One region of the Streptosporangium sp. NPDC001559 genome, then DNA from elsewhere that is predicted to be linked to it. Evidence: riboswitches for the same ligand, from Rfam matches in the RefSeq annotation. Region 1 holds a riboswitch; each other region holds the start of a gene.
The links. Region 1 has a riboswitch for cyclic di-AMP ahead of ACFYY8_RS28590 (NlpC/P60 family protein). Riboswitches for the same ligand answer to the same signal wherever they lie in the genome.
Positions count from the first base shown of each region.

Region 2: it holds a riboswitch for cyclic di-AMP, as region 1 does, so the genes downstream of both, ACFYY8_RS20145 (hypothetical protein) here and ACFYY8_RS28590 (NlpC/P60 family protein) in region 1, are expected to answer to the same signal.
Region 3: it holds a riboswitch for cyclic di-AMP, as region 1 does, so the genes downstream of both, ACFYY8_RS27745 (C40 family peptidase) here and ACFYY8_RS28590 (NlpC/P60 family protein) in region 1, are expected to answer to the same signal.
Region 4: it holds a riboswitch for cyclic di-AMP, as region 1 does, so the genes downstream of both, ACFYY8_RS06570 (CHAP domain-containing protein) here and ACFYY8_RS28590 (NlpC/P60 family protein) in region 1, are expected to answer to the same signal.

Region 1 covers NZ_JBIAVG010000014.1:82,538-89,520, reverse strand. The annotation lists gene ACFYY8_RS28610 (L-aspartate oxidase) at 1-1,521, shown strand, start outside; gene ACFYY8_RS28605 (type III pantothenate kinase) at 1,521-2,303, shown strand; gene lysX (bifunctional lysylphosphatidylglycerol synthetase/lysine--tRNA ligase LysX) at 2,415-3,872, shown strand; gene ACFYY8_RS28595 (LuxR family transcriptional regulator) at 4,496-4,744, shown strand; gene ACFYY8_RS28590 (NlpC/P60 family protein) at 4,905-5,954, opposite strand; cyclic di-AMP (ydaO/yuaA leader) riboswitch at 5,960-6,110, opposite strand; gene ACFYY8_RS28585 (amino-acid N-acetyltransferase) at 6,445-6,983, shown strand, end outside.
Region 2 covers NZ_JBIAVG010000008.1:267,749-274,731, reverse strand. The annotation lists gene ACFYY8_RS20155 (ATP-binding protein) at 1-165, opposite strand, end outside; gene ACFYY8_RS20150 (lytic polysaccharide monooxygenase) at 296-1,255, opposite strand; cyclic di-AMP (ydaO/yuaA leader) riboswitch at 1,522-1,672, shown strand; gene ACFYY8_RS20145 (hypothetical protein) at 1,918-2,535, shown strand; gene ACFYY8_RS20140 (roadblock/LC7 domain-containing protein) at 2,828-3,211, opposite strand; gene ACFYY8_RS20135 (hypothetical protein) at 3,282-3,863, opposite strand; gene ACFYY8_RS20130 (DUF4032 domain-containing protein) at 4,016-5,227, opposite strand; gene ACFYY8_RS20125 (class II aldolase/adducin family protein) at 5,300-5,944, opposite strand; gene ngcE (N-acetylglucosamine/diacetylchitobiose ABC transporter substrate-binding protein) at 6,275-6,983, shown strand, end outside.
Region 3 covers NZ_JBIAVG010000013.1:154,759-161,741, forward strand. The annotation lists gene ACFYY8_RS27735 (branched-chain amino acid aminotransferase) at 73-1,167, opposite strand; gene ACFYY8_RS27740 (3-isopropylmalate dehydrogenase) at 1,351-2,397, opposite strand; cyclic di-AMP (ydaO/yuaA leader) riboswitch at 2,546-2,760, shown strand; gene ACFYY8_RS27745 (C40 family peptidase) at 2,748-3,455, shown strand; gene serA (phosphoglycerate dehydrogenase) at 3,991-5,580, opposite strand; gene ACFYY8_RS27755 (hypothetical protein) at 5,789-6,733, shown strand; gene ACFYY8_RS27760 (FtsX-like permease family protein) at 6,773-6,983, opposite strand, start outside.
Region 4 covers NZ_JBIAVG010000002.1:538,823-545,805, reverse strand. The annotation lists gene ACFYY8_RS06580 (DUF6716 putative glycosyltransferase) at 1-488, opposite strand, end outside; gene ACFYY8_RS06575 (hypothetical protein) at 500-1,537, opposite strand; cyclic di-AMP (ydaO/yuaA leader) riboswitch at 2,301-2,438, shown strand; gene ACFYY8_RS06570 (CHAP domain-containing protein) at 2,454-3,152, shown strand; gene ACFYY8_RS06565 (ABC transporter substrate-binding protein) at 3,548-4,882, shown strand; gene ACFYY8_RS06560 (carbohydrate ABC transporter permease) at 4,967-5,935, shown strand; gene ACFYY8_RS06555 (carbohydrate ABC transporter permease) at 5,932-6,765, shown strand; gene ACFYY8_RS06550 (GH1 family beta-glucosidase) at 6,762-6,983, shown strand, end outside.

The DNA of each region.
Region 1 (6,983 bases):
GCGGTCTGCCTCGAACACGGGATCGACCCGGTCACCCAGCCCATCCCCATCGCCCCGGCCTCCCACTACGCCAGCGGAGGCGTCAGGACCGACCTGCGGGGCCGTACCAGCGTGCCCGGCCTGTACGCCTGCGGCGAGGTCTCCTGCACCGGGGTGCACGGCGCCAACCGGCTGGCCTCGAACTCCCTGCTCGAAGGCCTGGTTTTCGCCCGCCGCATCGCCGACGACGTCCACGCCGAGCGCGCCGCACGGCCCGCGCCCGGTGAGCCCGTCGACGACGGACGCCAGGAAGGGCTGATCGACCCCAGGGCCAGGCCCAGGATCCAGGGGCACATGAGCATGGGCGCGGGGGTGCTGCGCAGCGGAGCCTCCCTGGGCGAGGCCGCCAAGGCGCTGCTGAACGTCCGGTGGACCCCGGTCGCGGTCGAGCCGTGCACGGAGTCGTGGGAGACCACGAACCTGCTGACGGTCGCCTCCGCGCTGGTCGCCGCGGCCCGCGACCGGGAGGAGACCCGCGGGTCGCACTGGCGTGAGGACTTCGCCGGACGGAACGATGAATGGTGGCTCGGGCACCTCGACGTGACCCTGACAGCGGAGGGAACGACCATGACATATGTGCCGCACGGACGAGGCTCCGACGCCCTGCCGCCGCGGGTCGAGGCGGCCCTGGCCGAGATGGGCGTCGAACCGGCCGAGGTCGCGGCGCTGATCGAGGTCGCCGTGGCGGAGGACCTCCAGGAGGCCGGTGACGTCACCAGCCTCGCCACGATCCCCGAGGGGCTGACCGCCACCGCCGACGTGGTCGCCAGGGCCGACGGCGTCGTCGCCGGGCTGGCCGTGGCCGAAGGGGTGTTCGCCCGTGTGGGCGGGAGCCGCCTGACGGTCGAGCGCGTGGCCAAGGACGGCGAGCGGGTGGCGCGGGGCGACGTGCTGATGACGGTCTCCGGCCCGGCCCGCGACCTGCTCACGGCCGAGCGCACGGCGCTCAACCTGCTCACCCACCTGTCCGGAGTGGCCACCCTGACCAGCCGGTGGGTGCGGGCCGTCGAGGGCACGGGCGCGCGGATCAGGGACAGCCGCAAGACGCTTCCCGGGATGCGGGCGCTGGAGAAGTACGCGGTGCGCTGCGGCGGCGGCGTCAACCACCGCATGTCCCTTTCGGACGCCGCGTTGATCAAGGACAACCACGTGGTGGCCGCGGGCGGGGTGGCCGAGGCCTTCCGCGCGGTCAAGGACGCCTACCCGGAGTTGCCGATCGAGGTCGAGGTGGACAGGATCGACCAGATCGAGCCGGTCCTCACCGAAGGGGCGGAGGAGGTCCTGCTGGACAACTTCACCGTCGAGGAGCTGTCGCGGGCCGTACGGCTGGTCGCGGGCAGGGCACGGCTTGAGGCCAGCGGCGGGTTGACCTTGGAATCGGCTCGTGACGTAGCCGAAACAGGGGTTGACTATCTTGCCGTTGGCGCGCTCACCCACTCGGCGCCGGCCCTTGACATCGCCTTGGACCTTCGGGGGAACTGATGCTGCTCGCCATCGATGTCGGTAACACCCATACCGTCCTCGGCCTTTTCGAGGGCGAGGAGGTCATCGAGCACTGGCGGATCGCCACCGACGCCCGGCGCACCGCCGATGAGATCGCGGTCGTGCTGCAGGGGTTGCTCGGGCAGTCGCCGCTGCTCAAGGGCACCGACGTCGACGGCATCGTGCTCTGCTCGACCGTGCCGTCCGTGCTCAACGAGATGCGGGAGATGTGCCGCCGCTACTACGGCGACGTCACCGCCGTGATCGTCGAGCCGGGCATCCGCACCGGGGTCCCGGTCAGGATGGACAACCCGAAGGAGGTCGGCAGCGACCGGATCGTCAACGCCCTGGCCGCCATCCAGCTGTACGGCGGGCCGTGCGTCATCGTCGACTTCGGCACCGCCACCTCCTTCGACGCGGTCTCGGCCAAGGGCGAGTACGTCGGGGCGGTCACGGCCCCCGGCATCGAGATCTCGGTGGACGCGCTGGCCGCGGCCGGGGCGCAGTTGCACAAGGTCGAGCTGATCCGGCCCCGCTCGGTGATCGCCAAGAACACGGTCGAGGCGCTGCAGGCGGGCATCATCTACGGCTTCGCCGGGCAGGTGGACGGCATCGTCGAGCGGATGGCGGCCGAACTGGCCGACGACCCCGACGAGGTCACCGTCGTCGCCACCGGCAGCGCGGCGCCCCTGGTGGTGAGCGAGGCGCGCTCGGTCGACGTGCACGAGCCGTGGCTCACGCTGATCGGCCTGCGGCTCATCTACCACCGCAACACCACCTGAGGCCCGGTCCTCCCTGCGGAGAAAAAGCGGGAAACACCCTCTGGCGGACATCGGTAACCTTGTCCTGTGACCGATGAAGTGACCACCCCAGCCGACGATCTGCCGGAGCAGATGCGCGTGCGCCGGGAGAAGCTCGACCGTCTCCGTTCGGAGGGCGTCGAGCCGTACCCGGTGAACTTCCCGCGCACCGCGACCAACGGCGATGTCCGCGAGAAATACGCCGGCCTCGACGCCGACACCGCGACCGGCGACAGGGTGGGCGTCACCGGTCGGGTCATGCTGTCGCGCACGGGCGGCAAGCTCTGCTTCGCCACGATCCGCGACGGCTCGGCCGACCTCCAGGTGATGATCTCCCTGGACCGGGTCGGCGAGGGGTCCCTGGCGGCGTGGAAGCGCGACGTCGACCTCGGCGACCAGATCGGCGTCGTGGGCGAGGTCATCACCTCCCGCAGGGGCGAGCTTTCGATCCTGGCCGACAGCTGGACGATCACCTCCAAGTGCCTGCGTCCGCTGCCGGACAAGCACGCCGGGCTCACCGACCCCGAGGCGCGGGTCCGCCAGCGCTACGTGGACCTCATCGTCAACGACGAGGCGCGCAAGATGGCCTACACCCGCAGCGCGGTCGTGCGGTCCATCCGTGACTTCTGGCACGAGGAGGGGTTCCTGGAGGTCGAGACGCCGATGCTCCAGCCGATCCACGGCGGGGCGGCGGCCAGGCCGTTCAGGACCCACATCAACGCCTACGACATGGAGCTCTACCTTCGCATCGCGATCGAGCTCTACCTCAAGCGGCTCGTGGTGGGCGGCATCGAGAAGGTCTTCGAGATCAACCGCAACTTCCGCAACGAGGGCGCGGACGCCACCCACAACCCCGAGTTCACGATGATGGAGGCCTACGGCACCTATCTCGACTACAACGGGATAGCCGACCTGACCCAGCGGATGATCCAGCGGGCGGTCGTGGCCGCCCTCGGGCACTCCGTGGTGGTCCACGACGGCCAGGAGATCGATCTGGGGCTGCCGGTGTGGCCGAGGGTCACCGTTTACGGCTCGGTCTCCGAGGCGCTCGGCGAGGAGGTCACGACCGAGACCCCGCTCGACCAGGTCCGTAAGCTCGCCGACGCGCGCGACGTCCAATGGGACGCCAAGTGGGGTCAGGGCAAGCTCGTGCAGGAGCTGTTCGAGGAGCTCGTCGAGCACACCCTCGTCCGGCCCACGTTCGTCATGGACTACCCGCTGGAGACCTCCCCGCTGGCCAGGACGCACCGGGACAACCCGCTGCTGACCGAGAAGTGGGATCTGATCGGGTTCGGCACCGAGCTCGGCACCGGTTACTCGGAGCTGAGCGACCCGATCGAGCAGCGCCGCCGTCTCACCGAGCAGTCCCTGCTCGCCGCGGGCGGCGACCCGGAGGCCATGCAGCTCGATGAGGACTTCCTCACCGCCCTTGAGTACGCCATGCCGCCGACCGGCGGCGTGGGGGTCGGCGTGGACCGCCTGATCATGGCCTTCACCGGTAAGAACATCCGCGAGACCATCCTGTTCCCTCTGGTCAAGCCCACGGGCTGACCCTTCCTTCCCTGCACCGGGCCCGTTGCCCGGCTCCCCTCACGGCGGGCCGGGCGGCGGGCCCGGTCTCGTGTGGGGGTCCGGCGCCCGGTGATTTGATTGGGGCCAAACGGAGGACGGAAACTCTATTTCCAGTGTGTTCGATACCGTACGGTAAACGGCATGTTACGCCAGATTTGCGCCGAATGCCGTAAATCTGGGGCATGGCATCCTCCCATTGCGGGGGGTTTCCAACCACCACGTCAAGGGGTAGTGAGGCGCTCGGCGAAGCACGCGGAAGGGCTCCACTTTTTCCGGCGAAATTCACATATAGGTCATAACCATACGGCCGACCAGCGCCGGGACCGTGGTCGGCGGGGCTCCGGCGAAACCTTGTTCTGCGAGGACGTGGCGCGCGGCGGGTGCCCCCGGCCACGGACCCTGACTTGTCCGTGACTTAACCATAAAGGCGCCGACATATCATGAGTACTTCACGTAGCGACCACTATGTCAACAGCGCGTGCTACCTCTATGAAGAGTGGAACTTGACGACCTTTGAACAAGCCGTTTACCGTTCCTGACGGGCGACACTGATTCCAGACAACTCACGCCTCGATTAGCAGGTGCGGGGGGAGCGACTCCAGATGGCATATCCCGAAGTGGATTCCCGTCGCGGCGACAGCCTCCTGGGCATGGGCGAGGTCGGCCTCACAGATGAGGATCTCGTGCTGCTGGCGGAGCTGGCCAAGGGCGTCACGGTCGACCGGGTCGGACGCCGCCTCGACATCAGCGGAAGAACGGTCCGCCGTAGACTCCGCGGGATCTGCGACCGCATCGGCGTGGCGACGGCCATCGAAGCCGTCGCCTGGGCGGCCCGCAGACGCCTCATCTGAGGCGAGCCCTTACCCGATGCCGTCCCGGACCTCCGCGTACGGCAGGAGCCCCCTGAGGGGCCGCTGCGGCCGTACGCGACCCGGGTGAGTCCTTCCCCGAACCGCCGCCGGCGGTTCGGGGCGGCCCGGCCGCCCGGTTGGTCCGGCCGGCCGAACCGGCTCAGTCGGCGATGCGCACCCCGCCCGCGAAGGGACGGTTGTCGATCGGGGCGATGTGAATGACGTCGCCGGTCTGCGGCGCGTGGACCATGAGGCCCGCGCCGATGTAGATCCCGACGTGGTGCAGGTCGCTGTAGAAGAAGACGAGGTCTCCCGGGCGCAGGTCGCTCCTTGAGGAGATGTGGGTGCCCGCGGTCCACTGGTCGCCCGTGTAGTGCGGCAGGCTGATGCCGACCTTCTGGTAGGCCCACATCACCAGGCCGGAGCAGTCGAAGGAGTTGGGGCCCTCGGCCCCCCACACGTACGGCTTGAGCTGCTGGGTGAGGGCCCAGCGGGCGGCCTCGGCGGCCTTGCCCGAGCCGATGATCGGCACGTTGACCTTGACCCGGCTGCCCCGGCTGCTCCCGGCCTGCGAACGCACCTCGCTGAACAGGTCGCTCTCGACCCGTTTCACCAGCCGCTCGATCTTGGTCCGCCGGTCGCCGAGGTCGGACAGGAGGTCCTTGACCTCGTCGGTGCGGGCCTTGGCGCTTGCCTGCGCGCGCTTAGCGGTCTCGATCGCCTTGCTGACCTGTGCGACCTCCTCGCTCTGCTGCTGCTGGATCGCGTAGTTCGTGGTGGCCTGGTCGAGGAAGGTGTCCGGGTTGGACGACTGGGTGAAGGCCAGCGCCGAGGCGAGCCCACCCGCCATGTAGGTGCTCTGGGCGAGCAGGGTGGCCTTCGTGCGTCGCTCGGCCAGCTGTGACTCACTGACGGCGAGGGTCTTCTTCGCGCTCTCCGCGGCGCGCTGCGCCTGCTTGAGCTTGACCCGCCCGCCGTTGTACTGCTCGGTGAGCGTCTCGATCTCGGTGTGCAGCTTCTCCGCCTGCTTGGCGAGCTCCTGCAGACTCGGCTTCGGCTCCGCGGTCGCGGCGAAGGGGGCGCCGAGGAACAGGGAGGCGAAGGCGAGCCCGGCGATCACCACCTTGTACCGCGGCCTGCGCACCCGGTGTTCTCGATGGCGGGCGTTCCCGCCCGCGCTCTCTCTCCCACGGTTGCGCGTGCGCTTCACCAACAGGCTCCTCTCTCGGCCGCCTACCGGGTTAGCTGACGGGTTCGGGCCGAGGCAGCCCTACCGAGGCGCCGGTGGCACATCGGATTCACCCCGGGGGACGGCTGGAGGGTGGGTCCCCGGTTCCCCGAGTCGGGGATTCGGCGGCGCAGCACTTTACGGGTGCTGACATCGAGGACGGACATTAGTGCAATTGGCGGTTCATGCTCAACCAGAACTGTGAAGCCGGTGGAGCTTTCGCAACTGAAATGTCACGGTCGGGTCACGCAATTTCATGATCGACATATGTGTCGTGCCGGGCGTCCGCCTTTCCCGGCGTCGGGGCGGAGATTCTCGCAGGTCCGGGCCTTTGGGTGGGGCCGGTCGGGGCGAGCTCGCCGGGCGGCCTCCCGGGGCGCGAAGAGGACGGTGGGAGTCATCCGGTGGACCCCGCGAACGAGATAAGGGCAGGCCGTAAACAAGCGGTGACGAGGACGTACTCTGATCAGTCATGGAGCAGGTTGCGCAGCAGTCCCCGGTGCGGGCCGTACCCGGCCGGGACGAGGTTTCCCCGGAGATCCCGGAAGGGGAGCCGGTGGCGGTCTCCGGCGACGTCCCGGGAGGATCGTCGGCGGAGATCACGGTGCGCCGGGCCAGGACGCCGGACGTCCGCGCCATCCGCCGCCTGGTCGACACCTACGCCGGAGCGGGGCCGCGCCTGCTGGAGAAGGCGACCGTCACCCTTTATGAGGACATCCAGGAGTTCTGGGTGGCCGACGTGGCGGGAAAGGTCGTTGGCTGCGGAGCACTGCACGTCCTGTGGGAGGACCTGGCCGAGATTCGCACGGTCGCCGTCGACCCCGACTGCCGGGGTATGGGAATCGGCCACCGGATCGTCTCCCGTCTCATCGGCGTCGCCGGAGACCTCGGACTGCGCAGGGTCTTCTGTCTCACCTTCGAGATCGATTTCTTCGCGAGGCACGGATTCAGGCAGATCCAGGGCACACCCGTCGCGCCGGAGGTCTACGCGGAACTTCTCGCCTCCTATGA
Region 2 (6,983 bases), on a different contig from region 1:
GGCGTCCCTGAGGCTTCCGTTCACGACGCCGATCGTGATCGCCACCGCGAGGGTGACGGCGACGGCCCCGGCCGCCGCGGTTCCCGCCGTGCCGTACAGGGCCAGCGCGTAGAGCGCCGCGACGGTCACCAGCGCGGCCAGGCAACAGCCGAGGGTCAGTGACACGCGCTCACGCTACCGGGTTCGGCCGTGACGCCCGGGAGAACGAGCCTCCCACCGGCCCCGCGCCCGGGAGCCGATGGGAGGGGTTCGCGTGCCCTACGGCCTCACGGTCCGTACGGCGGGGGCACCGGGGTCACAGGCGCTGCCAGAGGGCGGGGACGTTGGCGGGCTCCCAGCCGGGCAGGGAGGTGTGCCCCTGCAGGCAGCGGTAGTGCTGCCCGTCGTAACGCACCATCGACCCCGTGGGGTAGGCGACCCCCGCCTCCCAGGCCAGCGGGCTCGGCGGCGGCGGGGTCGTCGTGGAGGGGGTCGTCGGGATGACGGTGGGGGTCACCGTGGGGGTCACAGTGGGGGTCACCGTGGGGGTGGGGGTCGGAGTGGGGGTCGGGGTGAGCGTCGGCGTCACCGTGGGCGTCGCCGTCGCGGTCGCCGTGGCGGTCGGGGTCGGGGTCGACACGGTGCCGAAGGTCACGTCGGAGCAGGTGTAGAACGCCTCGGCGCTGTCCGAGCGCTGCCAGATCGAGTAGATGATGTGGCGGCCGGTCTTCGGGGGCAGCTGGCCCTGGATGACGTACTCGCCGTTGGCCTTGGTCGGGTTCCTGACCTTCGCCAGCAGGGTGGAGTCCAGGTCCGACCACTTCAGCGGCTGGAGCGGGTCGAAGCCGTCCTTCGTGATGTAGATCTCGAAGGTGCCGGGGTGGTCGGCGGTGTAGGGGTAGCGGAAGGTGTAGGCGCCGCCGCCGGTCGGCATGGCCGTGGAGGGCCAGTCGGTGCGGGCCGCGTCGTAGGCCCGGTACTTGGCGCGTCCGGCGCTGCACAGCTGCCCGTCAGGGATGATCTCCCTGTGCTTTCCGTTGGCGGTGCCGATGTTCAACTCGTCCCAGTCGTAGAGCGGCTGGGTGTCCCACTTGCCGACGGCGGCCTTGCAGGCCGGGGTGTCGGGCGACTCCGGATTCTCCAGATAGCAGGCGTAGACCCGGCTGACGGGCGTTCCCATCGATCCATGGGCGGACGCCGAACCGGCCATGACCGTCGAGAGCAGGACGGGTACGGCCGCCGCGGCGGCGATCGCACCAAGCTTCCGATTGTTCATGAAGGGCTTCTCCTGGGGGGTGTAAGGGCGGAGAACATGCAGGTCAGGCCCATGATTGCGGGTTAATTATTAGGTAAGTTTCCTAACAGTTTCACCGAACTTAACGCCATGGGCGGAGTGGGGTCAAGACCCGGCCAATGTCCCTTTCTTGGGGGTTGAAGGTAGATCTTCTGGGCTTTTCATGGCTTTTGCTTTGCTTTGTCCGTTTGTGGTGGGTAGTGTCCTAGTTGTTCTCGACCGGTGACTTGCCCCTCACGAGAAGGAGCGGTCGGTCGACGTCGAATCCCGAAGCCTCCCGAGGGCGACGGGAACCGGGGACCCACCTTTTGGGGTGAATCCGCCGCGTCAGCGCGGCGGTAGGGCAACTCCACCGCCCGAACCCGTCAGCTAACCCGGTAGACGAGATGGAGAGGAGATCCCCTCATGGATCACGTCGTCGCCTACCCACCGGCACGCACCGCCTTCGCGCGGATCGACTGAGACTTCCGCCGCGCCTGACCGCGGCACCCCCGCCTCGCACCGCGCTCCGTGTACGCCCGCCTGTTTCCTGGTGCGGCCTCTCTTCCCTGTGAGCGCTCACGCCCCGTGCCCCACTGATCGCCGAACGTCTTCGGCCCGGCACGAGCGGCTGTCCTGTTCCCTCGTGAAAGAGCCCTGTCTTCATGCGTTTCTCCGCTGCCCTGCGCCATCGTCTGCTCGCCGCCACTCTTCTGGGAGCGAGCGTCCTGACCTCCGCGGGTGTCGTCTCCGCGCTGCCCGCCGCAGCCGACACCGGCACCGGAACCACCGCCACCTCGGCCGCCGCTGAGCCCGTCCTGCTCAAGGGCTCGACCAAGGCCTCCTACTTCTGGGACGACTCCTCCGGCCGCGCCGGTGACACCGGTCTGCCCGCGAGCGGCAAGCCCATGCAGAAGGGCATGATCGCCAGCCCGAGCTGGCCGCTGTTCACCGAGGGCTACGTCCTCTACAACGGCAAGAAGGCCAAGTTCTTCGTCGGCGACCGCGGCCCCGGCGTGCCGTCGAGCAGCGGCGTCATGATCGACCTCGACGCCAAGACCTTCGCCGACCTGACCGGCGGCAGCTTCAACTCCGACACGCTGGGCGTGGACGGCGTCGACGGCCAGGGGCACATCAAGGTCGAGTACGTCATCACCAAGTGGGGCGACGGCGTCGGCAAGAAGAACTACCCCGTGGCCTTCTCCAGCGGAGCCTGGAAGCTCATGGACCACAACCCGGCCACGCCGCCGCAGACCGCCCTGGCCGACGCGCCGCGGCCGTAAGCACTCATCGCGAAACATCCCCCGACCCCCTGAAAAATCCCCCGAAGACCCCCGACCCCCTTCGGATCCCCGCTTCCTGAGATCCCCGAAGGTCCCGTTCCTCTCCCGGGACCCCTCCTCCGATCCCCCTCGGAGTCCGAGACCCCCTCAGGAAAGACGAGGGCGGGCACCCCGCACAGGTGCCCGCCCTCGTTCTGTGTTCACAGGCCGTGCCGTACGGCCCGCGGGCCGGATCCTCGGTCTCTTCTCGGCGGCGTGTGGTCCCTGGCGGTCGTCGTCCTCGGTGCTCCGGTCACCGAGGCGTCCGGGCGCGGGAGGTGATGGCGGCCAGGTTCTCCGCCGTCCTGCGCCCCTCAAGCCGCAGCAGCCCGAGGTTGGACCCCGGACGGGCGAGGATCGTGAGGACGACCTTCGGGCCCGCGGTGTAGAGGAGCGCGTAGCCGCCGGACGCGGAGACCAGTGTCTCCTCGAAGGCTCCCTTGCCCGTCATGTCCGCCATCCGGCGGCTGAGGGCCAGCAGCGCCGAGGAGAGGGCGCCGGTCTGCTCGGCGAAACCGCCGTCCAGGTCACTGGCTATCGTCAGGCCGTCCGCGCCGCACACGACGCTTCCGTCCACATCGGGTATCCGCTCACGTAGCCGGGTCATCTCCTGGCGTACCTCGTCGCGGATTTCCACCGGCACCCTCCTTCTGGTCCGCTTCAGCGTCCGCGGTTTCATGGGCGTCCTCGAAGGCGTCGGACCAGGCTCAGGCGAGTGCCCTCAGCGCGTTCCTCAGCCGGATGAGCAGGTCGACGTCGGCGGGGTCGCCCGCCGTCACGGTTCCCCCGGGGGTCCCGGCGGGAGGTCCCGTGGCAGGCGGGCACGGTGGTCCGGCCGCGCCGAAGTACCCCCGTGGGCCGGGCCGGTGCCGTTCCTCACGCCGCGACGGCGGGGCGGTGAGGCTCTCGGCACGGGCGGTCAGGTGGCCCGACAGGGACTGGAGACGATGCCGCGCCAGAGCCAGATCAGCGTGATGTACATCAAGACGGACATAAATCACGAGCGGACCGTCGAGCACCGTTTCCAACGGTTTCAGTAAATGGTATCCGTCGTCGGTGGTTATGATCACTTCACGGATTCCAGCGGGCTCACCGGGGAGGCTTACGGCGAGGCCGTCGAGCATCGCCCGTAAGGTCTCGCCGAGCCCCGCGACGGCCCTGTCCGCGTCGGTTTCACGGGCCGCGCCGCCGCCCGCCACGGCCGTCCCGCCGGTCTGGTCGATCAGCACCGCGTCCAGCGCGCCGGGGATGGCCATGGCCTCGGCCAGGCAGCCTTCGATTCCGAGCACGGGTTCCCCCTCGCCAACGACTCCAAAACGCCGCCCGGTCAGCGTAGGGAAATCGCTCCGAACCCGGAGCTATTCATGAAAAGTCAGATATGGCGAGGAAAAGAATTCCGTCGGGCGGTAGAAGGTTTTTCAACCGACGGGGGGAACGTTTGCTACTCGTCGGGGAGGAGGGCTTTCTCGTCGGGTTTGTGGATAAGAACATTCTTCACATATGACTCGGTCGAGGCGGGCAGTCCGACGTCCTGCCCGGCTTTCTCGGAGATGAACCAGCGATGGTCGAGTACCTCGTGGAAGAGCTGGGCCGGCTCCAGTTTGCGCCGCATGTCCGCCGGTACGGCCTCGATCGTCGGCTGGAACACCTCGGCCAGCCACCGGTGGGCCACGACCGCCTCGTCCTCGTGGCGCAGGCCGCGCGCGACCCGGAAGGCGTCGAGGTCGTTGAGCAGCCGCCTGGCCTGGTTCTCCTCGACGTCCAGACCGGTGAGCCTGAACAGCCTGTGCTGGTGGTGTCCCGCGTCGACCACCTTGGGGCGCACGACCAGCCGTCCCGTGCCCGCCTTGCGGCGGACCATCATCTCGGCGACGTCGAAACCGAGGTCGTTCAGCTTGCGGATCCGCTGGTCGATCCGGTGCCAGTCCACCTCCTCGATGATCTCGTCGGAGGTGAGCTCGCCCCAGAGCCTGTGATAGCGCGCGCAGACCGAGTCGGCGACCTCCTCGGGGTCGATCGAGGAGTGCAGCAGCTCGCCCGCCTGCAGGTCGAGCATCTCGCCGAACAGGTTGACGTGCGCGACGTCGATGTCGTGCAGCCGCTGCCCCTCACTGATCATGGGGTGCAGTTCCCCGGTCTCCGCGTCGACCAGATAGGCGGCGAAGGAGTCGGCGTCCCTGCGGAACAGCACGTTCGACAGTGAGCAGTCACCCCAGTAGAAACCGGTCAGGTGCAGCCGCACCAGCAGTACGGCCAGCGCGTCGAGCAGCCGGGTGAGCGTCTCGGGGCGGATGGTTCCCGACATGACCGCCCGGTAGGGCAGGGAGAACTGCAGGTGCTCGGTGACCAGCGCGGAGTCGAGCGGCTCGCCGTCGGCGTCGGTCCTGCCGGTGACCACGGCGACCGGCTCGACCGCCGGGGCGTCAAGCCGGTTCAGGTCCCACAGCAGGCGGTACTCGCGTTTGGCGTAGTGCTCACTGATCTCCTTGATCGCGTAGACCTTCCCGGAGAGCCTGGCGAAGCGCACCACGTGCCGGGAGATACCCCGGGGCAGGGCGACCAGATGGTGGTCGGGCCAGTTCTCAAGGGGGATGTCCCAGGGCAGCCGGATCAGGTCCGGGTCGCTCGGGGTACCGGTGAGCTGCAGGGGCATCGCGTCGATCCTCACGTCGACAGGGCGGGGACCTCGTCCCCGCGGGGGGCCTGGTGGGAGGTTCGCGGGAGGTCAGTCCTCGCCGAGGGGGAAGGCGGGAGCCCGGCGGCGCCGTACGACGGCGGAGAGCTGTTCCTCGGTGAGCGTCCTCGGCTCGCCGAGGGCCCTGGCCCGCACGTAGACCTCGCAGAGCCATTCGAGCAGCCTGGCCGCCTCGAAGGCCTGCGGGAGGTCGTCGCCGAGGGTCACCCCGCCGTGGTTGGCCAGCAGTACCGCCTGCCGGTCGCCGAGGGCGGTCATGACGTTCCCGGCCAGCTCCGCGGTGCCGTACGTGGCGTAGTCCGCCACCTTGACCACGCCGCCGAGCAGCGTCGTGTTGTAGTGGACCGGCGGCAGCTCGGTCATGACCGCCGAGACCACGGTGGCGAAGGTCGAGTGGGTGTGCACCACGGCCGTCGTCCCCGTCGCCGCGTAGATCGCCAGGTGCATGGGGGTCTCAGAGGAGGGCGACAGGTCTCCCTCGACGAGGTCGCCCCCGACGCCGACGACCGGGCAGGCCTCGGGTTCGAGCCGGTCCAGGGCCAGACCGCCCGGGGTCACCGCGACCAGGTCGCCGAGGCGGACGCTGAGATTGCCCGACGTCCCGAGAACGAGCCCGGTCTCCACGATCCGGCGACCGTGTTCACACAGCAGCCGACGCTGCTCCGCCAGCAACATGCCCCAAAAGTAGGGTCTTGCGGCGGTATGCGGCAAACCGTCATTATCTGGTCTAGACCGGCCCTTCCCAAAGGGTTGCTCCAGGACCTAGATTCTTTACCCACACGCAGGTCGCGAGTCAATGGCGATGTGCGAAGTATCGGGTACTGTGTGCAAATCTGCCATGGTCAGGATTGCTTTGCTGTCTCGTTGCTACCGGATTTGTCGCAGAGACATCACGGCTCGGTCTAGACCGGCTGCGAACCCTTGACGCTGTAGTCCAGGGCTACGTACCTTCAGGCAAACGTTTAGGAAACTTTCCTAATTGATCCCCCGCCCAGGAGGGTTACAATGTCCTACTCGGCCGGTACGCCCGGAGATATCACCCGGCGGCAGATGCTCCGCCGGATCGGCCTGACCGCTCTCGTCGCAGGCCCCGCCGCAGGACTGCTCAGCGCGTGCGCGACCGGGGGCAGCAACGCTCCCGCCGCCACCACCTCCGCGGCCCCCTCCTCGGGCGGTGCGGTCTCCCCGGCCAACCCGTTCGGCGTCGCCGCCAACGCCCCCCTCGAAGTCGTCATCTTCAAGGGTGGTCTCGGTGACAGCTACGCCACCGACGTCCACGAGCCGATGTACAAGAAGGCCTTCCCGCAGGCCACCGTCAAGCACGTCGCCACCCAGCAGATCGCGCAGACCCTGCAGCCGCGTTTCGCCAGCGGCGAGGTGCCCGACGTCATCGCCAACTCCGGCACCGACCTCATGGACACCGGCGCCCTGCAGCAGGAGGGCCAGCTCCAGGACCTCACCGAGCTGTGGGACGCCCCCTCGATGGACGACCCCGCCAAGAAGGTGCGCGACACCGTCGCCCCGGGCACCATCGAGTCGGGCCTCATCGACGGCAAGCCGTTCCTGATGAACTACGTGTTCTCGGCCTACGGCCTGTGGTACGACTCGGCCCTGTTCGAGAAGAACGGCTGGACCGCGCCGAAGACCTTCGACGAGTTCAAGGCCCTCTGCGAGAAGATCAAGGCCGCGGGCATCACCCCGTTCGCCTACGCGG
Region 3 (6,983 bases), on a different contig from region 1:
TGAGTTCAGGCCGCCGGTGACCGGGTGGCGTCGCTGACGCTCCCGGTCGCCGACGGCCTCGGGTCCGTGAGATCAGCAGATCTTGTGCACCCAGTCGTGGGTGTCGGGGCGGGAGCCGTACTGGATGCCGACCAGGGCCTCGCGGACCTTGGCGGTGACCGGGCCCTGGGCGCCGTCACCGATGGTCCAGGCGCGGTCGGCGCCCTTGACCGAGCCGACCGGGCTCACCACGGCGGCGGTGCCGCAGGCGAAGACCTCGGTGAGGTCGCCGGACTCGCAGCCCGCCTGCCACTCCTCGATCGACAGGCGGCCCTCCTCGGCGGTCAGGCCGAGCTCGGCGGCCAGGGTGAGGATCGAGTCGCGGGTGATGCCGGGCAGGAGGGTGCCGGTCAGGGCGGGGGTGAGGAGCCGGTCGCCGTAGACGAAGAACAGGTTCATCCCGCCCATCTCCTCGACGTAGCGGTGCTCGTTGGCGTCGAGCCAGACGACCTGGTCGCAGCCCTGCTCGACGGCCTGGCGCTGCGCGACGAAGGCCGCGGCGTAGTTGCCGCCGCACTTGGCGAAGCCGGTGCCACCGGGGGCCGCGCGGGTGTACTCGGTGGACAGCCAGACCGAGACGGCCTTGGCCGCGCCGAAGTAGGCCGCCGCGGGAGAGGCGATCACCATGTAGCGGTAGGTCCGCGAGGGGTAGTTGACGCCGAGCGCGGGCTGGGTGGCGATCATGAAGGGGCGCAGGTAGAGGCTGTGGCCCTGGGTGGTCGGCACCCATTCGCGGTCGGTCTGCACGAGCAGTTCGATCGACTCGACGAACGCCTCCCGCGGCAGTTCCGGCATGGCCATGCGCAGCGCCGACTGGTTGAAGCGGGCGGCGTTGGCGTACGGCCTGAAGCAGGCGATCGAGCCGTTCTCCTGCCGGTAGGCCTTCAGCCCCTCGAAAAGTTCCTGGGCGTAGTGGAAGACCGAGGTCGCCGGGTCGAGGCTGAGCGGGCCGTACGGCGTGAGCCGCGCGTCGTGCCAGCCCTCTCCCTCGGTGTAGTCGATGGAGATCATGTGGTCGGTGAAGGTCTGACCGAATCCGGGATTCGCCAGTACCTGCTCGCGCTCGGCTGTGGAACGAGCGTGGTCGGAGAGCTGCACGTCGAAGGTCAGCTTCTGAGCGGTGGTCATGGCGGCGGTCCTTCTCTTCGTGGCGGAGTACACCTACGGTCCATTCTGGAACGGAGCAGGCACCGGAAAACTACTGCATATATGCCAAAATCCGGCAGCCTGCTCGGTGAGACGAACAAAAAAAGACGCGCCCGGTGGCTCTGCTGAGCCACCGGGCGCGTCTGGGGTCGTGCGGGCGGCTTGTCAGCCGGCTACTCGGGCGGTGATGTCGTCGCCGATCTCGTGGGTGGTACGGCTCGCCCACCCGGTCTGGCGCTCGACCAGGTCCTCGGCCACGGCCTGCTCGACCTTGGCCGCCTCCTCGGTCAGGCCGAGGTGGTCCAGGAGCATGGCGACCGACAGGATCGTGGCGGTCGGGTCGGCCTTGCCCTGGCCCGCGATGTCGGGGGCGCTGCCGTGGACCGGCTCGAACATGCTGGGCGCGGTGCGGTCGGGGTTGACGTTCCCGCTGGCCGCGAGGCCGATGCCACCGGCGACGGCGGCGCCGAGGTCGGTGATGATGTCGCCGAAGAGGTTGTCGGTGACGATCACGTCGAACCGCTCCGGCTGGGTGACGAAGAACATCGAGGCCGCGTCGACGTGGTAGTAGTCGGTGGCGACGTCGGGGTACTCAAGGCTGACCCGGTCGACGGTGCGGGACCACAGGTCGCCGGCGAAGGTGAGGACGTTGGTCTTGTGGATCAGCGACAGCTTCTTGCGCGGCCTGCTGAGCGCCTTCTCGAAGGCGTAGCGGACGACGCGCTCGACACCGTAGGCGGTGTTCAGCGACTCCTGCGTGGCGATCTCGTACGGCGTGCCACGGCGCAGCACACCACCGGCGCCCGCGTAGAGGCCCTCGGTGCCCTCGCGGATGACGACCATGTCGATGTCCTCGGGGCGGGAGCCGCCCAGCGGGGTCGCGACGCCGGGGAAGAGCTTGACCGGACGCAGGTTGACGTAGTGGTCGAGCTCGAAGCGGAGCTTGAGCAGCAGGTCGCGCTCCAGGATGCCCGGCGGCACACTGGGGTCGCCGACCGCGCCGAGCAGGATCGCGTCGTAACCGCGCAGTTCGTCGAGGACCGCCTCGGGCAGGATCTCACCGGTTCTGTGGTACCGGCCGGCACCCAGGTCGTAGGTGGTGGTCTCCACCTTCGTTCCGACGGCTTCGAGGACCTTCAGGCCCTCGGTGACGACCTCGACCCCGATCCCGTCTCCAGGGATGACGGCCAGACGAACATTGCGCGAATCCATACCGGGCACCCTATCTGCTCTGTCTCGACAATCGAACCATCGATCTCACCCCTCGGACACTTCCCTCTCGGGAAAGCCCCGAAAAGTTTGTCCTGTTTGCGATCTTTTGACCGTTTCGTTAAGGTCCTGGCCATTCGCATCGTCGCCTAATTCGCGCAGGCCATCCCCCTCTTTCGGTCCGCGCGGAGCCGGGGAACCACTTCCGGGGTCCACGAGGCGTCCGAGCCGCACTCCGTCTGGCGGAGCACGTTCCCGGCGTTTTCCACGAGGCCCCTCGGGGCGAGTCGGCGCCACCACGCGCCGTAGGGCGACCTCCACGCCCGAGCCCGACAGCTCACCCGGCCGGCCCTATGGAAGGAACGGTCCTGAACGGCAAGACCTACCCCCGTGTCCTGACCCTGATCGTCACCGGCTCGACCATCCTCGCGACGCCCGCCGTCGCACTGGCGGACTCCTCCCTCACCACCTCCTCCCCCACTCCTCTCCTCGCGCTCGCCGCCGCCGGGTTCGCCCTCGCGCACCCGGCCCCCACCGCGGAGAACTCCCGGACCCCGCTCACCGCCCCCACCGTCGAACCCGCCCCGGCCGGCTTCTCCGGGACCGGGCGGAAGGTCCCGGCCTGGAAGAAGGCGCTGAACTGGGCGATGTCCAAGCGCGGCACGCCGTACGTCTGGGGCGGCACGGGCAGGGGCGGCTTCGACTGCTCGGGCCTGATGCTCCGCGCGTACGGCGCCGCGGGCATCCGGCTGCCCCGCACGACGACCCAGCAGTACTCCGCGTTCGCCAGGAAGATCTCCTGGAAGAACCTCAAGCCCGGCGACCTGGTCTTCTTCCACAACCTCGGTCACGTCGGCATGATCACCAAGCCCGGTTACATGGTCCACGCCCCGCGCAGCGGCGACGTGGTCAAGGTGGAGAAGCTGCGGGCCTGGCGCCGCGCCAGCTTCGCAGGAGCCGTACGGCCGGACCCCAAGGGGGTCGAGCTCGCCGACGAGCAGGCGGAGCTGGACACGGCGATCAGGCAGTCGACCCAGGCCGGTACGGCCGTCGCCCGCTGACCCGCGCCTCTCCCGGTCCCGGGCGCCGCACCGTCCGTGGACTCGGAGGGCCTCGGGAGGACTCGGCTCAGGAGGAGTGCGGGGGCACTCCGCCGTTGTCGCGGCGGTCCAGCGCGGTCTGCAGGGCCTGGGCGGCCTCGTTCTCGTTGTCCTCGGGACGGTTCCAGGGATACATGTCGTACATGACGCTTCTCGTCTCGTTCGCACGGAGCTGACTGAAGGAGGAAGGGGAGCCTGGACCCTGGTCACGGGTCCTCATCGGATCGCGGATCCGGATCACGGATCGGCGGGAAGCCGGGGCCGACGAACGCCATCACACCGCGGCGAGTTGCCGGCCCGCCCCTGTGTCAGGCCTCGCCGCGGCAGGTAATAAGTACGAGAACCTGGCGCATTACCAGCCATAATAACCGGCCTCCTGAAATCTGTCTCACCCTTCGTGCAGCCTTCTCATATATTGAGACGACGCTCAGTCGGAAAAACAGACGGCCGCCGCCCCGCGAACGGGGGCGGCGGCCGTGGGAGCCGTGCTCCGGGATCAGTCGGCCAGGTCGACCGAGCGGCCGCTGTCGGCGCCGATCTCGCCGCCGATCTGGTCGAGCACCTCGGCCGGGATGGCGGAGTCGACGGTCAGCGCGATGAGGGCCTTGCCGCCCTTGGCGTCCCTGGCGACCTGCATGGAGGCGATGTTGATGCCGTGGTCGCCGAGGATTCGGCCGACGACGCCGACGACGCCGGGGCGGTCGTCGTAGGTGAAGAACGACAGGTGGTCGGTCGGCTCGATCTCCATCTGGTAGCCGTTGACCTCGACGATCTTCGTGACCTGCCGCGGGCCGGAGAGCGTGCCGGAGACCGAGACGGCGCGGCCGTCGGCCAGGACGCCGCGGACGGTCACCACGTTGCGCCAGTCGGGGCTCTCCGCGCTGGTCACCAGCTCGACGGTGACGCCGCGGTCCTTGGCCAGGAGCGGGGCGTTCACGTAGGTGACGGAGTCCTCGATCACGTCGGTGAAGACGCCCTTGAGGGCGGCCAGCTCCAGAACGCGGACGTCCTGGGAGGCGATCTCGCCGCGCACCTCGACGTCGAGCCTGGTGGCGACCTCACCGGCGAGAGCCGTGAAGACGCGGCCGAGCTTCTCCGCCAGGGGCAGGCCCGGCTTGACGTCCTCGGCGACGGCGCCGCCCTGGACGTTGACGGCGTCCGGCACGAACTCGCCGGCCAGGGCCAGCTTCACGCTGCGCGCGACCTGGGTGCCGGCCTTCTCCTGGGCCTCGTGGGTCGAGGCGCCCAGGTGCGGGGTGACGACGACCTGGTCCAGCTCGAACAGCGGGCTGTCGGTGACGGGCTCCTTGGGGAACACGTCGATGCCCGCGCCCGCGACGCGGCCTTCCTTGATCGCGGAGTAGAGGGCGCCCTCGTCGATGATGCCGCCGCGCGCGACGTTGATCAGGCGAACCGACGGCTTGACCTGGTGCAGCTCGCGGTCACCGATGAGCCCGATGGTCTCCTTGGACTTGGGCAGGTGCACGGTGATGAAGTCGGACTCGCGCAGGACCTCTTCGAGGGAGGCCAGCCTGACGCCCATCTGCGCGGCGCGGGCGGGCTGCAGGTAGGGGTCGTAGGCGATCAGCTCGACGCCGAACGGCTGCAGGCGCTGGGCGACCAGCTGGCCGATCTTGCCGAGGCCGAGGATGCCGACGACCTTCTCGTCCAGCTCGACGCCGGTGTACTTCGAGCGCTTCCACTCGCCGCCCTTGAGCGCGGCGTGGGCCTGGGCGACGTTGCGGGCCGAGGCGAGGATCAGCGCGACGGTGTGCTCGGCGGCGCTGGTGATGTTGGAGGTGGGCGCGTTGACGACCATGACGCCTGCCTTGGTCGCGGCCTCAACGTCGACGTTGTCGAGTCCGACGCCCGCGCGGGCGACGACGCGGAGCTTGGGCGCGGCGGCGATCGCCTCCGCGTCCACCTGGGTGGCGCTGCGCACGATGAGCGCGTCCACGTCGGCGAGGGCGGGCAGGAACTTGGCGCGGTCGGCGCCGTCGGTGTGGCGGACCTCGAAGTCGGCTCCCAGGACGGCGAGACCTGCCTCGGAGAGTTCCTCTGCGACCAGTACGACGGGCTTGTTCACGGGCTGGATCCTTTGGAGACGTGGAGGCTGCGGACGGACCTCACGTAGTCTATCGAGGCTTGTGAACGCGTTCACGAGTGTCCCGCGATCCGAGACGGTTACCCACTTCGTACACCTTCTATGCCTACAAAATTCATCTTGGTCTTGATCTAGATAAAACTTCGCGATTACCCTGATAAGCCGTGGTTCTCTACCTAAGGTTCCGTGTATGAGCATCGGGAACCCCGCTCTCGGCGACGTACTCTCGCAACACGGCAGCCCACACCGGCTGCTGACGGCGCTGGCCGAATACGGGCTCCTCGTGGCCGTGCGCCCTGATCGCTCCGTCGTGCTCGGCACGACCCAGACCGGCGAACGGGTCCTGCTCGGCTACACCTCGCAGAGCACCTACGCGCGCCACCGCGGCAACCACGCCCTGTCGGCGTGTGACGCCGACACCATCCTCGACATCCAACGTGCCACCGGCGTGCGTGAGATCGTGATCGACGCCGCCGGCCCGGCGGCGGCGGCCGTACCGATCGAGGATCTCCAGCGCCACCTGCTCTCCACCCGCACCGGCCCGACGCCCGCGCTGTCGAGCGCGGCCCCGACGGCCTACGCGACCGGAGCGATGGCCACGGTCTCGCGTGCCTCCGTGCCTCCGGTCGTCCCCGTGGCTCCGGCGACTCCGGTGGCCTCCACCGGGACCCCTAACGGGGCTCCCATGGCGGCCCCCGTGATGGGCCAGCGCACCGGCCCGGCCCCCGTGCCGCCCGCGCCCGTCGCCCAGCCGTGGATCCCCGCGCCGCGTCCCCACCTGTCGGGGCCGATGCAGATGGTCGATCCCGGCTACGGGCGCTGCACACACCCGATCCTGCCCGCGCTGCGCTTCGCGATCTCCTACGTGCTCGCCGACTATCCGCTCGTGCACCACGTGTGGATCTCCGAGGCCAAGACCTCCTCTGGGGCCCCCGGGATCATGCTGCACGTCAAGGTGCACATGTCGGCGGCCGAGGACGTGGTCAGGGACATCCACCGCGGGGTGCGCGCCCGGCTGCCGCAGCTGGCGGCCAGCGAGGCGCCGATCCTGATGGCCAGGGTCGCCGACGCGCGCAGCGAGCAGCGAATGATCGAGATCGGCGCCCACGTGGTCTGCGCGGGCACCACCGACTGACGACGTTCGGCGGCCCGTCCCGAACGGGCCGCCGAAAACCTAGCCCAGCCGCCGGGTCGCCGTGACCTTGGTCCTCGCGAAGGCCAGGGCGATCAGGGCCGCCAGCAGCGGCAACCCGACGCCGACGGCGACGAGGGTGAGCCACGGGGCACTGAGGACCATCCCAAGCTTCGGGTAGGCGACCCCGTTGAACCCGACCTGCCGGTAGTTGCCCAACCGCAGACCCGTCTGGCTCGCCATGGCGAACCCG
Region 4 (6,983 bases), on a different contig from region 1:
GCCGCGGGGACCTGCCCGCTGTCGCGCAGGAACGGCAGCCGGGTGAGGCCGATCTGTCCTCCGCCGCCGAGTTCCTTGCCGATGGTGGAGAACTCCTCGACCTCCCGCCCGCTGTGCAGGACGAACAGGTCGCATCCGCTGCGGAAGATCCATGCCTTCTCGGTCGCCGGGATGGAGATGCCCGGCAGGCCGGAGACGAAGACGGGCCGTGGCGTGAGGCCGGAGAGGACCTCGCTGACCAGCACGTCCACCACGGGCCCGGTGCAGGCGACCAGCACCACGTCGGGCTTGAACCGCTCGGCGGCCCTGCGCAGGGCTCTGGCGGACAGCACCGGCGGGTCACCGGCCGCGCCGGCCACGGCCGCGTGGATCTGGGCCGGTGAGGGCGTGATGGGGGTACGGATCACCGTCAGCTCCGCCGTACAGCCCGAGGGCAGGCCCTCAAGCAGGTAGGCGGCCCACTTCAGGTAGGAATCCGAGTCGGCCACGGCCAGGACCTTCAACCTGTGACTCCAGTGTCGTGATGGGCGAACATCGATAGGTGCGTTCTGAGGGAGGGCGCCGCCTGGGCGGTCCACCACTCGTCGGGGACGTCCACGGTCTCCACGACGACGCCGCGGGCCGAAAGCAGGACGCGCAGGGAGGTGACCGCGGTCGAGGGCAGGCTCAGGACCCGCTGCTCGGCCTCCAGCCCGCGCAGCGTCATCTCCGCGGGGGCGCCGCCGTCGTAGACGGTGATCCCGGGCTGCCGTCCGACCCTGGCGAGGTCGCCGGGGTCCTCTCTGCGGTGCGGGAAGTAGGCGACGGGCCCGGTCGAGCCGAGTCCGGCCAGCCAGCCGAAGTAGTGCTCGCGGTGGATGAGGCCGTTGCGGACCAGGGAGGTGCCCAGGACGACGGTGCGTTCCCTCGGCCCCGGTCTGCGCATGGGCTGGGACCTGAGCCAGGCGAAGTCGTGGGTGACCAGTTCGGCCCCTCGTGCGCGTACGGCCCGCGCCAGGTCGTCGGGGACGGGAAGCGCCGTGAAGATCGACAGGCGGCCTGACCGGGCGGCCGCCCGCAGCCGTATGCCCGCGGCCGAGCCGAGCACCTTCCTGAGCGGTCCCGGGGTGGCTCTGGCCCGGAGCAGGGGCGTCCAGAACCGCCCGGTGAGCAGTTCCAGGAGCCTGATCGTGGCGAGCCCGTCGTCGACGATCACGATCCGTCCGGGCAGGGCGGTGAGCCAGGCCGCCTGGACCTTGCCGGAGAAGGCGTCGCCGACCGCCCAGCTCGTGCCCCTGCGGGGCCTGGGCATCTCGGGTGAGGGCTCGTCGAGTTCGAGCCCGGCCGGTGGGCCGAGTTTGGCGATCTCACGGCGGGTGACGGCCAGCGGGCGCAGCCCGGCCCTGGGCACCACCCGTGCGTGGGCGCCGAGCAGCCCCGCGTGGTGGGCCTCCACGGCGCAGAGCATCTGCAGCGGGGACTCCACCCAGGCAACGGCCGAACCCTGCTCCCGCGCGTGGTCTCGACCGTCCTCCACGCCGGGCGATGACCCGTTCACGACCGCCTCACCGTAACCCGGACGTCTTACGGCGCCGGGAACTACGGGTGAACACACGAATATGCCCTCTTGCGGGGCGTACCCGTGACGATCCGCCGTCATGTACGAAACCGTTTCGTACAGCCGGCCTCGGAGGTGCCGATCATGCGGACCGCTGATGACATCCCCGGCTGTCCGGCAGTACGGCACCGGTCACGGGTGACGGCAGTGGGATGGGGCCGCCGCCGCTTCGGCGCCTACCGCAGGCCCAAACCGGCCGATCCGCTGTTCGCCCTCGAACCGCGGCGCCCGGCCGGCGGCGAACCGCTCAGCCCGGCCGCTGTGGATCGCCTCCGAGGAGCTCACGGGCGTACGGTTCGCCGCACTCGCGTCACGCCCCTGACCGGCCGGGGCCGGGAGCGCCCCCTCCGGACGGGTAAAGGGACCCCCTCTTGACCCGGCGAAGGAGAGGTCGGCCAAAAGATCTACGTTTACCTGGCACGCGAAGTCCTCACCCTTGCCCTTTACCGTGCCCGGCATGACGGGATCCCCTTTCCCGCAGGGGATCGCGTCACCAAAAGGGAGATCGTCCCGGGCGGGTGAGGGCCCAGTCTTCCCCCTCGAACGGGGCCCATTCCCAAGCCAAGGCAATGTGTCGGACTTGTAATCGTCTGTCCGGTTCGCGTACGTTCAACGAATTCGCGGCGAACGCCCAGACCTTCGCAGGTCAGCGCATTGCCACGACATTGCCCGACCGTGCTCCACCAGGGGGACATCCGCCTGATGGACACGGCCGCCGAATCCGCAAGTCTCGCGGAACCGGGGACCCAAGTCCTTTGGGGTGAATCAGCGCATATGCGCTGTAGGACACTTTCCAGTCCGAACCCGTCAGCTAACCCGGTAGGCGGCATGGAAGCGACGCAAGGAGCAGTACCCCATGGCCAAGCACCGCCTTACCTCCACCCCCAAGACGCACTACCTGGCCCGTGTCGTCCTCGGCACCGCCATCGCCCTCAGCGGCGGGATCGTCGCCGGTGGACCCGCCCTGGCGGACACCCCCGAGCAGACGTCCGCCGCCGTCCAGAACGCGAGCGTGGACACCGCCAAGACCGGCCTCCAGGCCACGGCCGAGCGCCTGCCCAAGGTGACCGCCCAGCAGGTTCTGAACATCGCCTCCCAGCAGATCGGCGTCAGCGAGAACGCCCAGGGCGGCGGCACCAAGTTCCACTCCTGGTACATGTCCAGTGAGCGCGCCAAGGAGACCACCGCCCGCGACGGCGGCCGCGTCCAGGACTACGCCAACGCCCCCTGGTGCGCGATGTTCGTCTCCTGGGTCGGCGAGCAGGCCGGCATCCGCCCCACCATGGGCTGGGACGCCTACACCGTCACCCACGCCAAGTGGTTCAGGGACAACGGTCACTGGGGCACCACTCCCAAGCCCGGCGCCGTCGTCTACTTCGACTGGAAGGGCGGCAAGGACCTCGACGGGATCGACCACGTCGGCTTCGTGAAGCAGGACAACGGCAACGGCACGATCACCACGATCGAGGGCAACACCGGCAACGGCAAGGTCGAGCAGCGCATCCGTCCGACCTCCCAGGTCGTCGGCTACGGCTACCCGGTCTACAGCGGCTGACCCCACCCCTCCCTCCGTACGGCCCCCGCCGTACGAGACCCCCATCCGCGGCGGACTCCCCGCCCGCCGCGGCGGTGATCCCCCGAATCCGGAAAGGGCCGTGGCTCCCCGAGCCACGGCCCTTTCGGCATCCCACCCTCCGGTCAATATGGGAGCGCTCCCAAAAGGGAGTACGTCCGCTTTGTAGCCATTTATGCCCATGAGTCGCGAGATATTCGGACAGGGGTAACGGTTGCGTCTCGCCGTATTGACGTCTGCCCACCCGTCGGCCACGCTTCGTGGGAGCGCTCCCAACACGTTGAGGAACCGCCTCGTCGCAGAGCCGCGTCTGTCGGGGACCGGCCCGCGGCGACACCTCCCACCGATTCGGGCGAACGACCTGAGAGGGGTCCGGAATGTTGAACCACAGGCGGCGCGGCAGGCTCGCCGCGGTCACGACGGTCACGGCCGCGGCGCTGGCCTTGACCTCGTGCGGTTCCGGCGGGACGGACGGGCCCGCGTCCACGGTGGCCGAACCGGTCACCGTCACCGTGCACACCTTCGGCGGCGGCGAGAACTTCGGCTACGACAAGGCCGCCCAGACCTGGAACGCCGCCCACCCCGGCATCCAGATCAGATACCAGAACCTGACCGACCGCTTCGAGGACGTCTACCTGCCCCAGTTGCTCCAGCGGTTGCAGGCGGGCAGCGGCGCGGCCGACGTGGTCGCCCTGGACGAGGGCGCGATGGGCCTGATGAAGGCCCGCCCGCAGTTCTTCACCGACCTCGGGCAGTACGGCCTCGGAAGCCGCAAGGCCGACTTCCCCCTGGCCAAGTGGGACAACGGCGTCAACGCCGAGGGCAAGCTGTTCGCCCTCGGCACCGACATCGGCGGCATGACCATGTGCTACCGCACCGACCTGTTCGGGAAGGCGGGCCTGCCCACGGACCGCGAGGAGGTCGGCAGGCTCTGGCCCGACTGGAAGTCCTTCATGGACGTCGGCAGGAAATTCCAGGCCGCCAATCCCGGAAAGGACGCGCCGCGCTTCCTGGACGGCCCGAACACCCTCTACAACGTGATCCTCGCCCAGGAGGCGCAGAAGAACGGCGACATCACCTACATCGACACGTCCAACAAGCTCGTCATCGACGCCAACCCCGCCGTGAGGACCGCCTTCGACACGGTCAGGAGCTTCAGCGAGGCCGGGCTGACCGCCAAGCTGGCCTCCTTCACCCCGCCCTGGAACGCCGCCATCAAGAAGGGCGGCTTCGCCACGATGGGCTGCCCCGCCTGGATGCTCGGCGTGGTCTCCGGCGCCGCGGGCGAGTCGGGCAAGGGGAAGTGGGACGTCGCGACGGTGCCGGGAGGCGCGGGCAACTGGGGCGGCTCCTACCTGGCCGTGCCGAAGCAGAGCAAGCACCCGAAGGAGGCCGCCGAGGTGGTGAACTACCTCACCGGCAAGGAGGGCCAGGTCATGGCCTTCCAGGAGGCCGCCGCCTTCCCCAGTTCCCTGCCCGCCCAGCGGGACCCGGCGGTCGGGGACCTGAGGAACCCGTTCTTCAACGACGCGCCGACCGGCCGGATCTTCGGCGCGTCGGTCGAGAACCTGCAGCCGGTCTTCCTCGGCGAGAAGCACGCCCAGGTGAAGACCGCGGTCGAGAAGATCCTTGAGGGCATGGACCAGGGCTCGGTCCCCTACGACCAGGCCTGGCAGAGGTTCCTCGACGCCGGGGTCAAGGCGGCCGGCTGATCCACTTCCCCACCGGTCCCGTCGCCCCGGGACCGGTGGGGCCCGCAGAGAAACCAGCCAGGAAAGCCCCCGAAAGGCCGATCGATGACCCCGTACGCCGAAACCCCGGCCCAGGCCGGGCCCGGTGAGCGCCCGCCCGACGCGAGGAGACGGGACGGCGCGCTGTTCGCCAGGTTCGACCTGTTGGTCACCCCCTATCTCTTTGTCTCGCCGTACTTCGTGTTGTTCGTCCTCTTCGGGGTCTTCCCGCTCGGCTACACCCTGTGGGTCTCGCTGCACGACTGGGAGCTCGCCGGGGACAGGACCTTCGTGGGGGCGGGCAACTACCTGTCCCTGGTCGCCGACGAGGCCTTCTGGAACGCGGTGGTCAACACACTCGGGATGTTCGTCATCTCGACGATCCCGCAGCTCGTGCTGGCGCTGCTGCTGGCCAACGCCCTCAACAAGCGCATCCGGGGCAGGCTCGCCCTCCGCATGGGCGTGCTGCTGCCGCTGGTGACCTCCGTCGTCGCGGTCGCCGTCGTCTTCACCCAGCTCTACGGGCGTGACTACGGCATGGTCAACTGGTTCCTCGGCCTCTTCGGAGTCGACGCGGTCAACTGGCAGAACGAGAAGTGGTCCGCGTGGATCGCGATCTCCACGATGGTCGACTGGCGCTGGACCGGCTACAACGCGATCATCCTGCTGGCCGCCATGCAGACCATCCCCAGGGACCTGTACGAGGCGGCCTCCCTCGACGGCGCGAGCGTCAGGCGGCAGTTCTGGCGGATCACCGTCCCGATGCTGCGCCCGACGATCGTCTTCACCGTGTTCGTCTCGACCATCGGCGGCCTGACGCTGTTCACCGAACCGGTCATGTTCGACGGCAACCCGACGATGAGCGGCGGCGCGACCGGCCAGTACCAGACGGTGGCGATGTTCGTCGTCAAGGAGGCCTTCCGTGACTTCGACCTCGGATACGCCTCCGCCGCCGCCTGGCTGCTGTTCGTGCTGATCCTGCTCGGCACGCTCGTCAACCACCTGTTCACCCGCCGCATCGGAGGCGCCGGATGAGCCGCCCAGGGGACGCGGGACCGCTGACGAGGGCCACGCTCGCCCTCGCCGTCGTGATCTCCGCCTTTCCCGTCTACTACATGTTCGTCATGGCCACCCGGACCAACGAGGAGGCGATCGATGTTCCCCCGCCGCTGCTGCCCGGCGGCCACCTGGGGGAGAACGTCGCCCGGCTGCTCGCGGCCGAGGACGCCCACTTCCTCACCGGCCTGGTCAACTCGGCCGTCGTCTCGGTCACCGTGACCGTCTCGGTCGTGTTCATCTCCACGCTGGCCGGGTTCGCCTTCGCCAAGCTGCGTTTCCGGGGCGGGCGGGCGCTGCTCGGGCTGATCCTGGTGACGATGATGGTCCCGCTCCAGCAGATGGGCGTGGTCCCGCTGTACGAGCTCATGGTGACCCTCGGCTGGACCGGTCAGCTCAAGGCGGTGATCCTGCCCTTCCTGGTCAACGGGTTCGGGGTCTTCATGATGACCCAGTACGCCTCCCAGGCGGTGCCGGACGAACTGGTCGAGGCCGCCCGCGTCGACGGCGCCTCGACGGCGGGCGTCTACGCCCGGGTGATCCTGCCCGCGCTCAGGCCGGGCATGGCCGTACTGGCGCTGCTGGTCTTCATGCAGACCTGGAACGAGTTCATGTGGCCGTTGATCGTGCTGGACCCGGACAACCCCGTGGTGCAGACCTCGATCGCCGCGCTCAACCAGGCCCACGGTACCGACTACGTCATGTTGTTCACCGGCACGGCGGTCTCGGTCCTGCCTCTTTTCATTGTTTTCGTCGTGTTCGGCCGTCAGATCGTCGGCGGTCTCATGGAAGGTGCGGTCAAGGCGTGACGACGCAGCAGACACAGGATCAGGAGCTGAGGTTCCCGGAGGGATTCGCCTGGGGAGCGGCGACCTCCGCCTACCAGATCGAGGGCGCGGTCTCCGAGGACGGACGCGGCAGGTCCATCTGGGACACCTTCGCCCGCCTGCCGGGGCGGGTGGTGAACGGTGAGAACGCCGACGTCGCCGTCGACCACTACCACCGCTACCGCGACGACGTCCGGCTG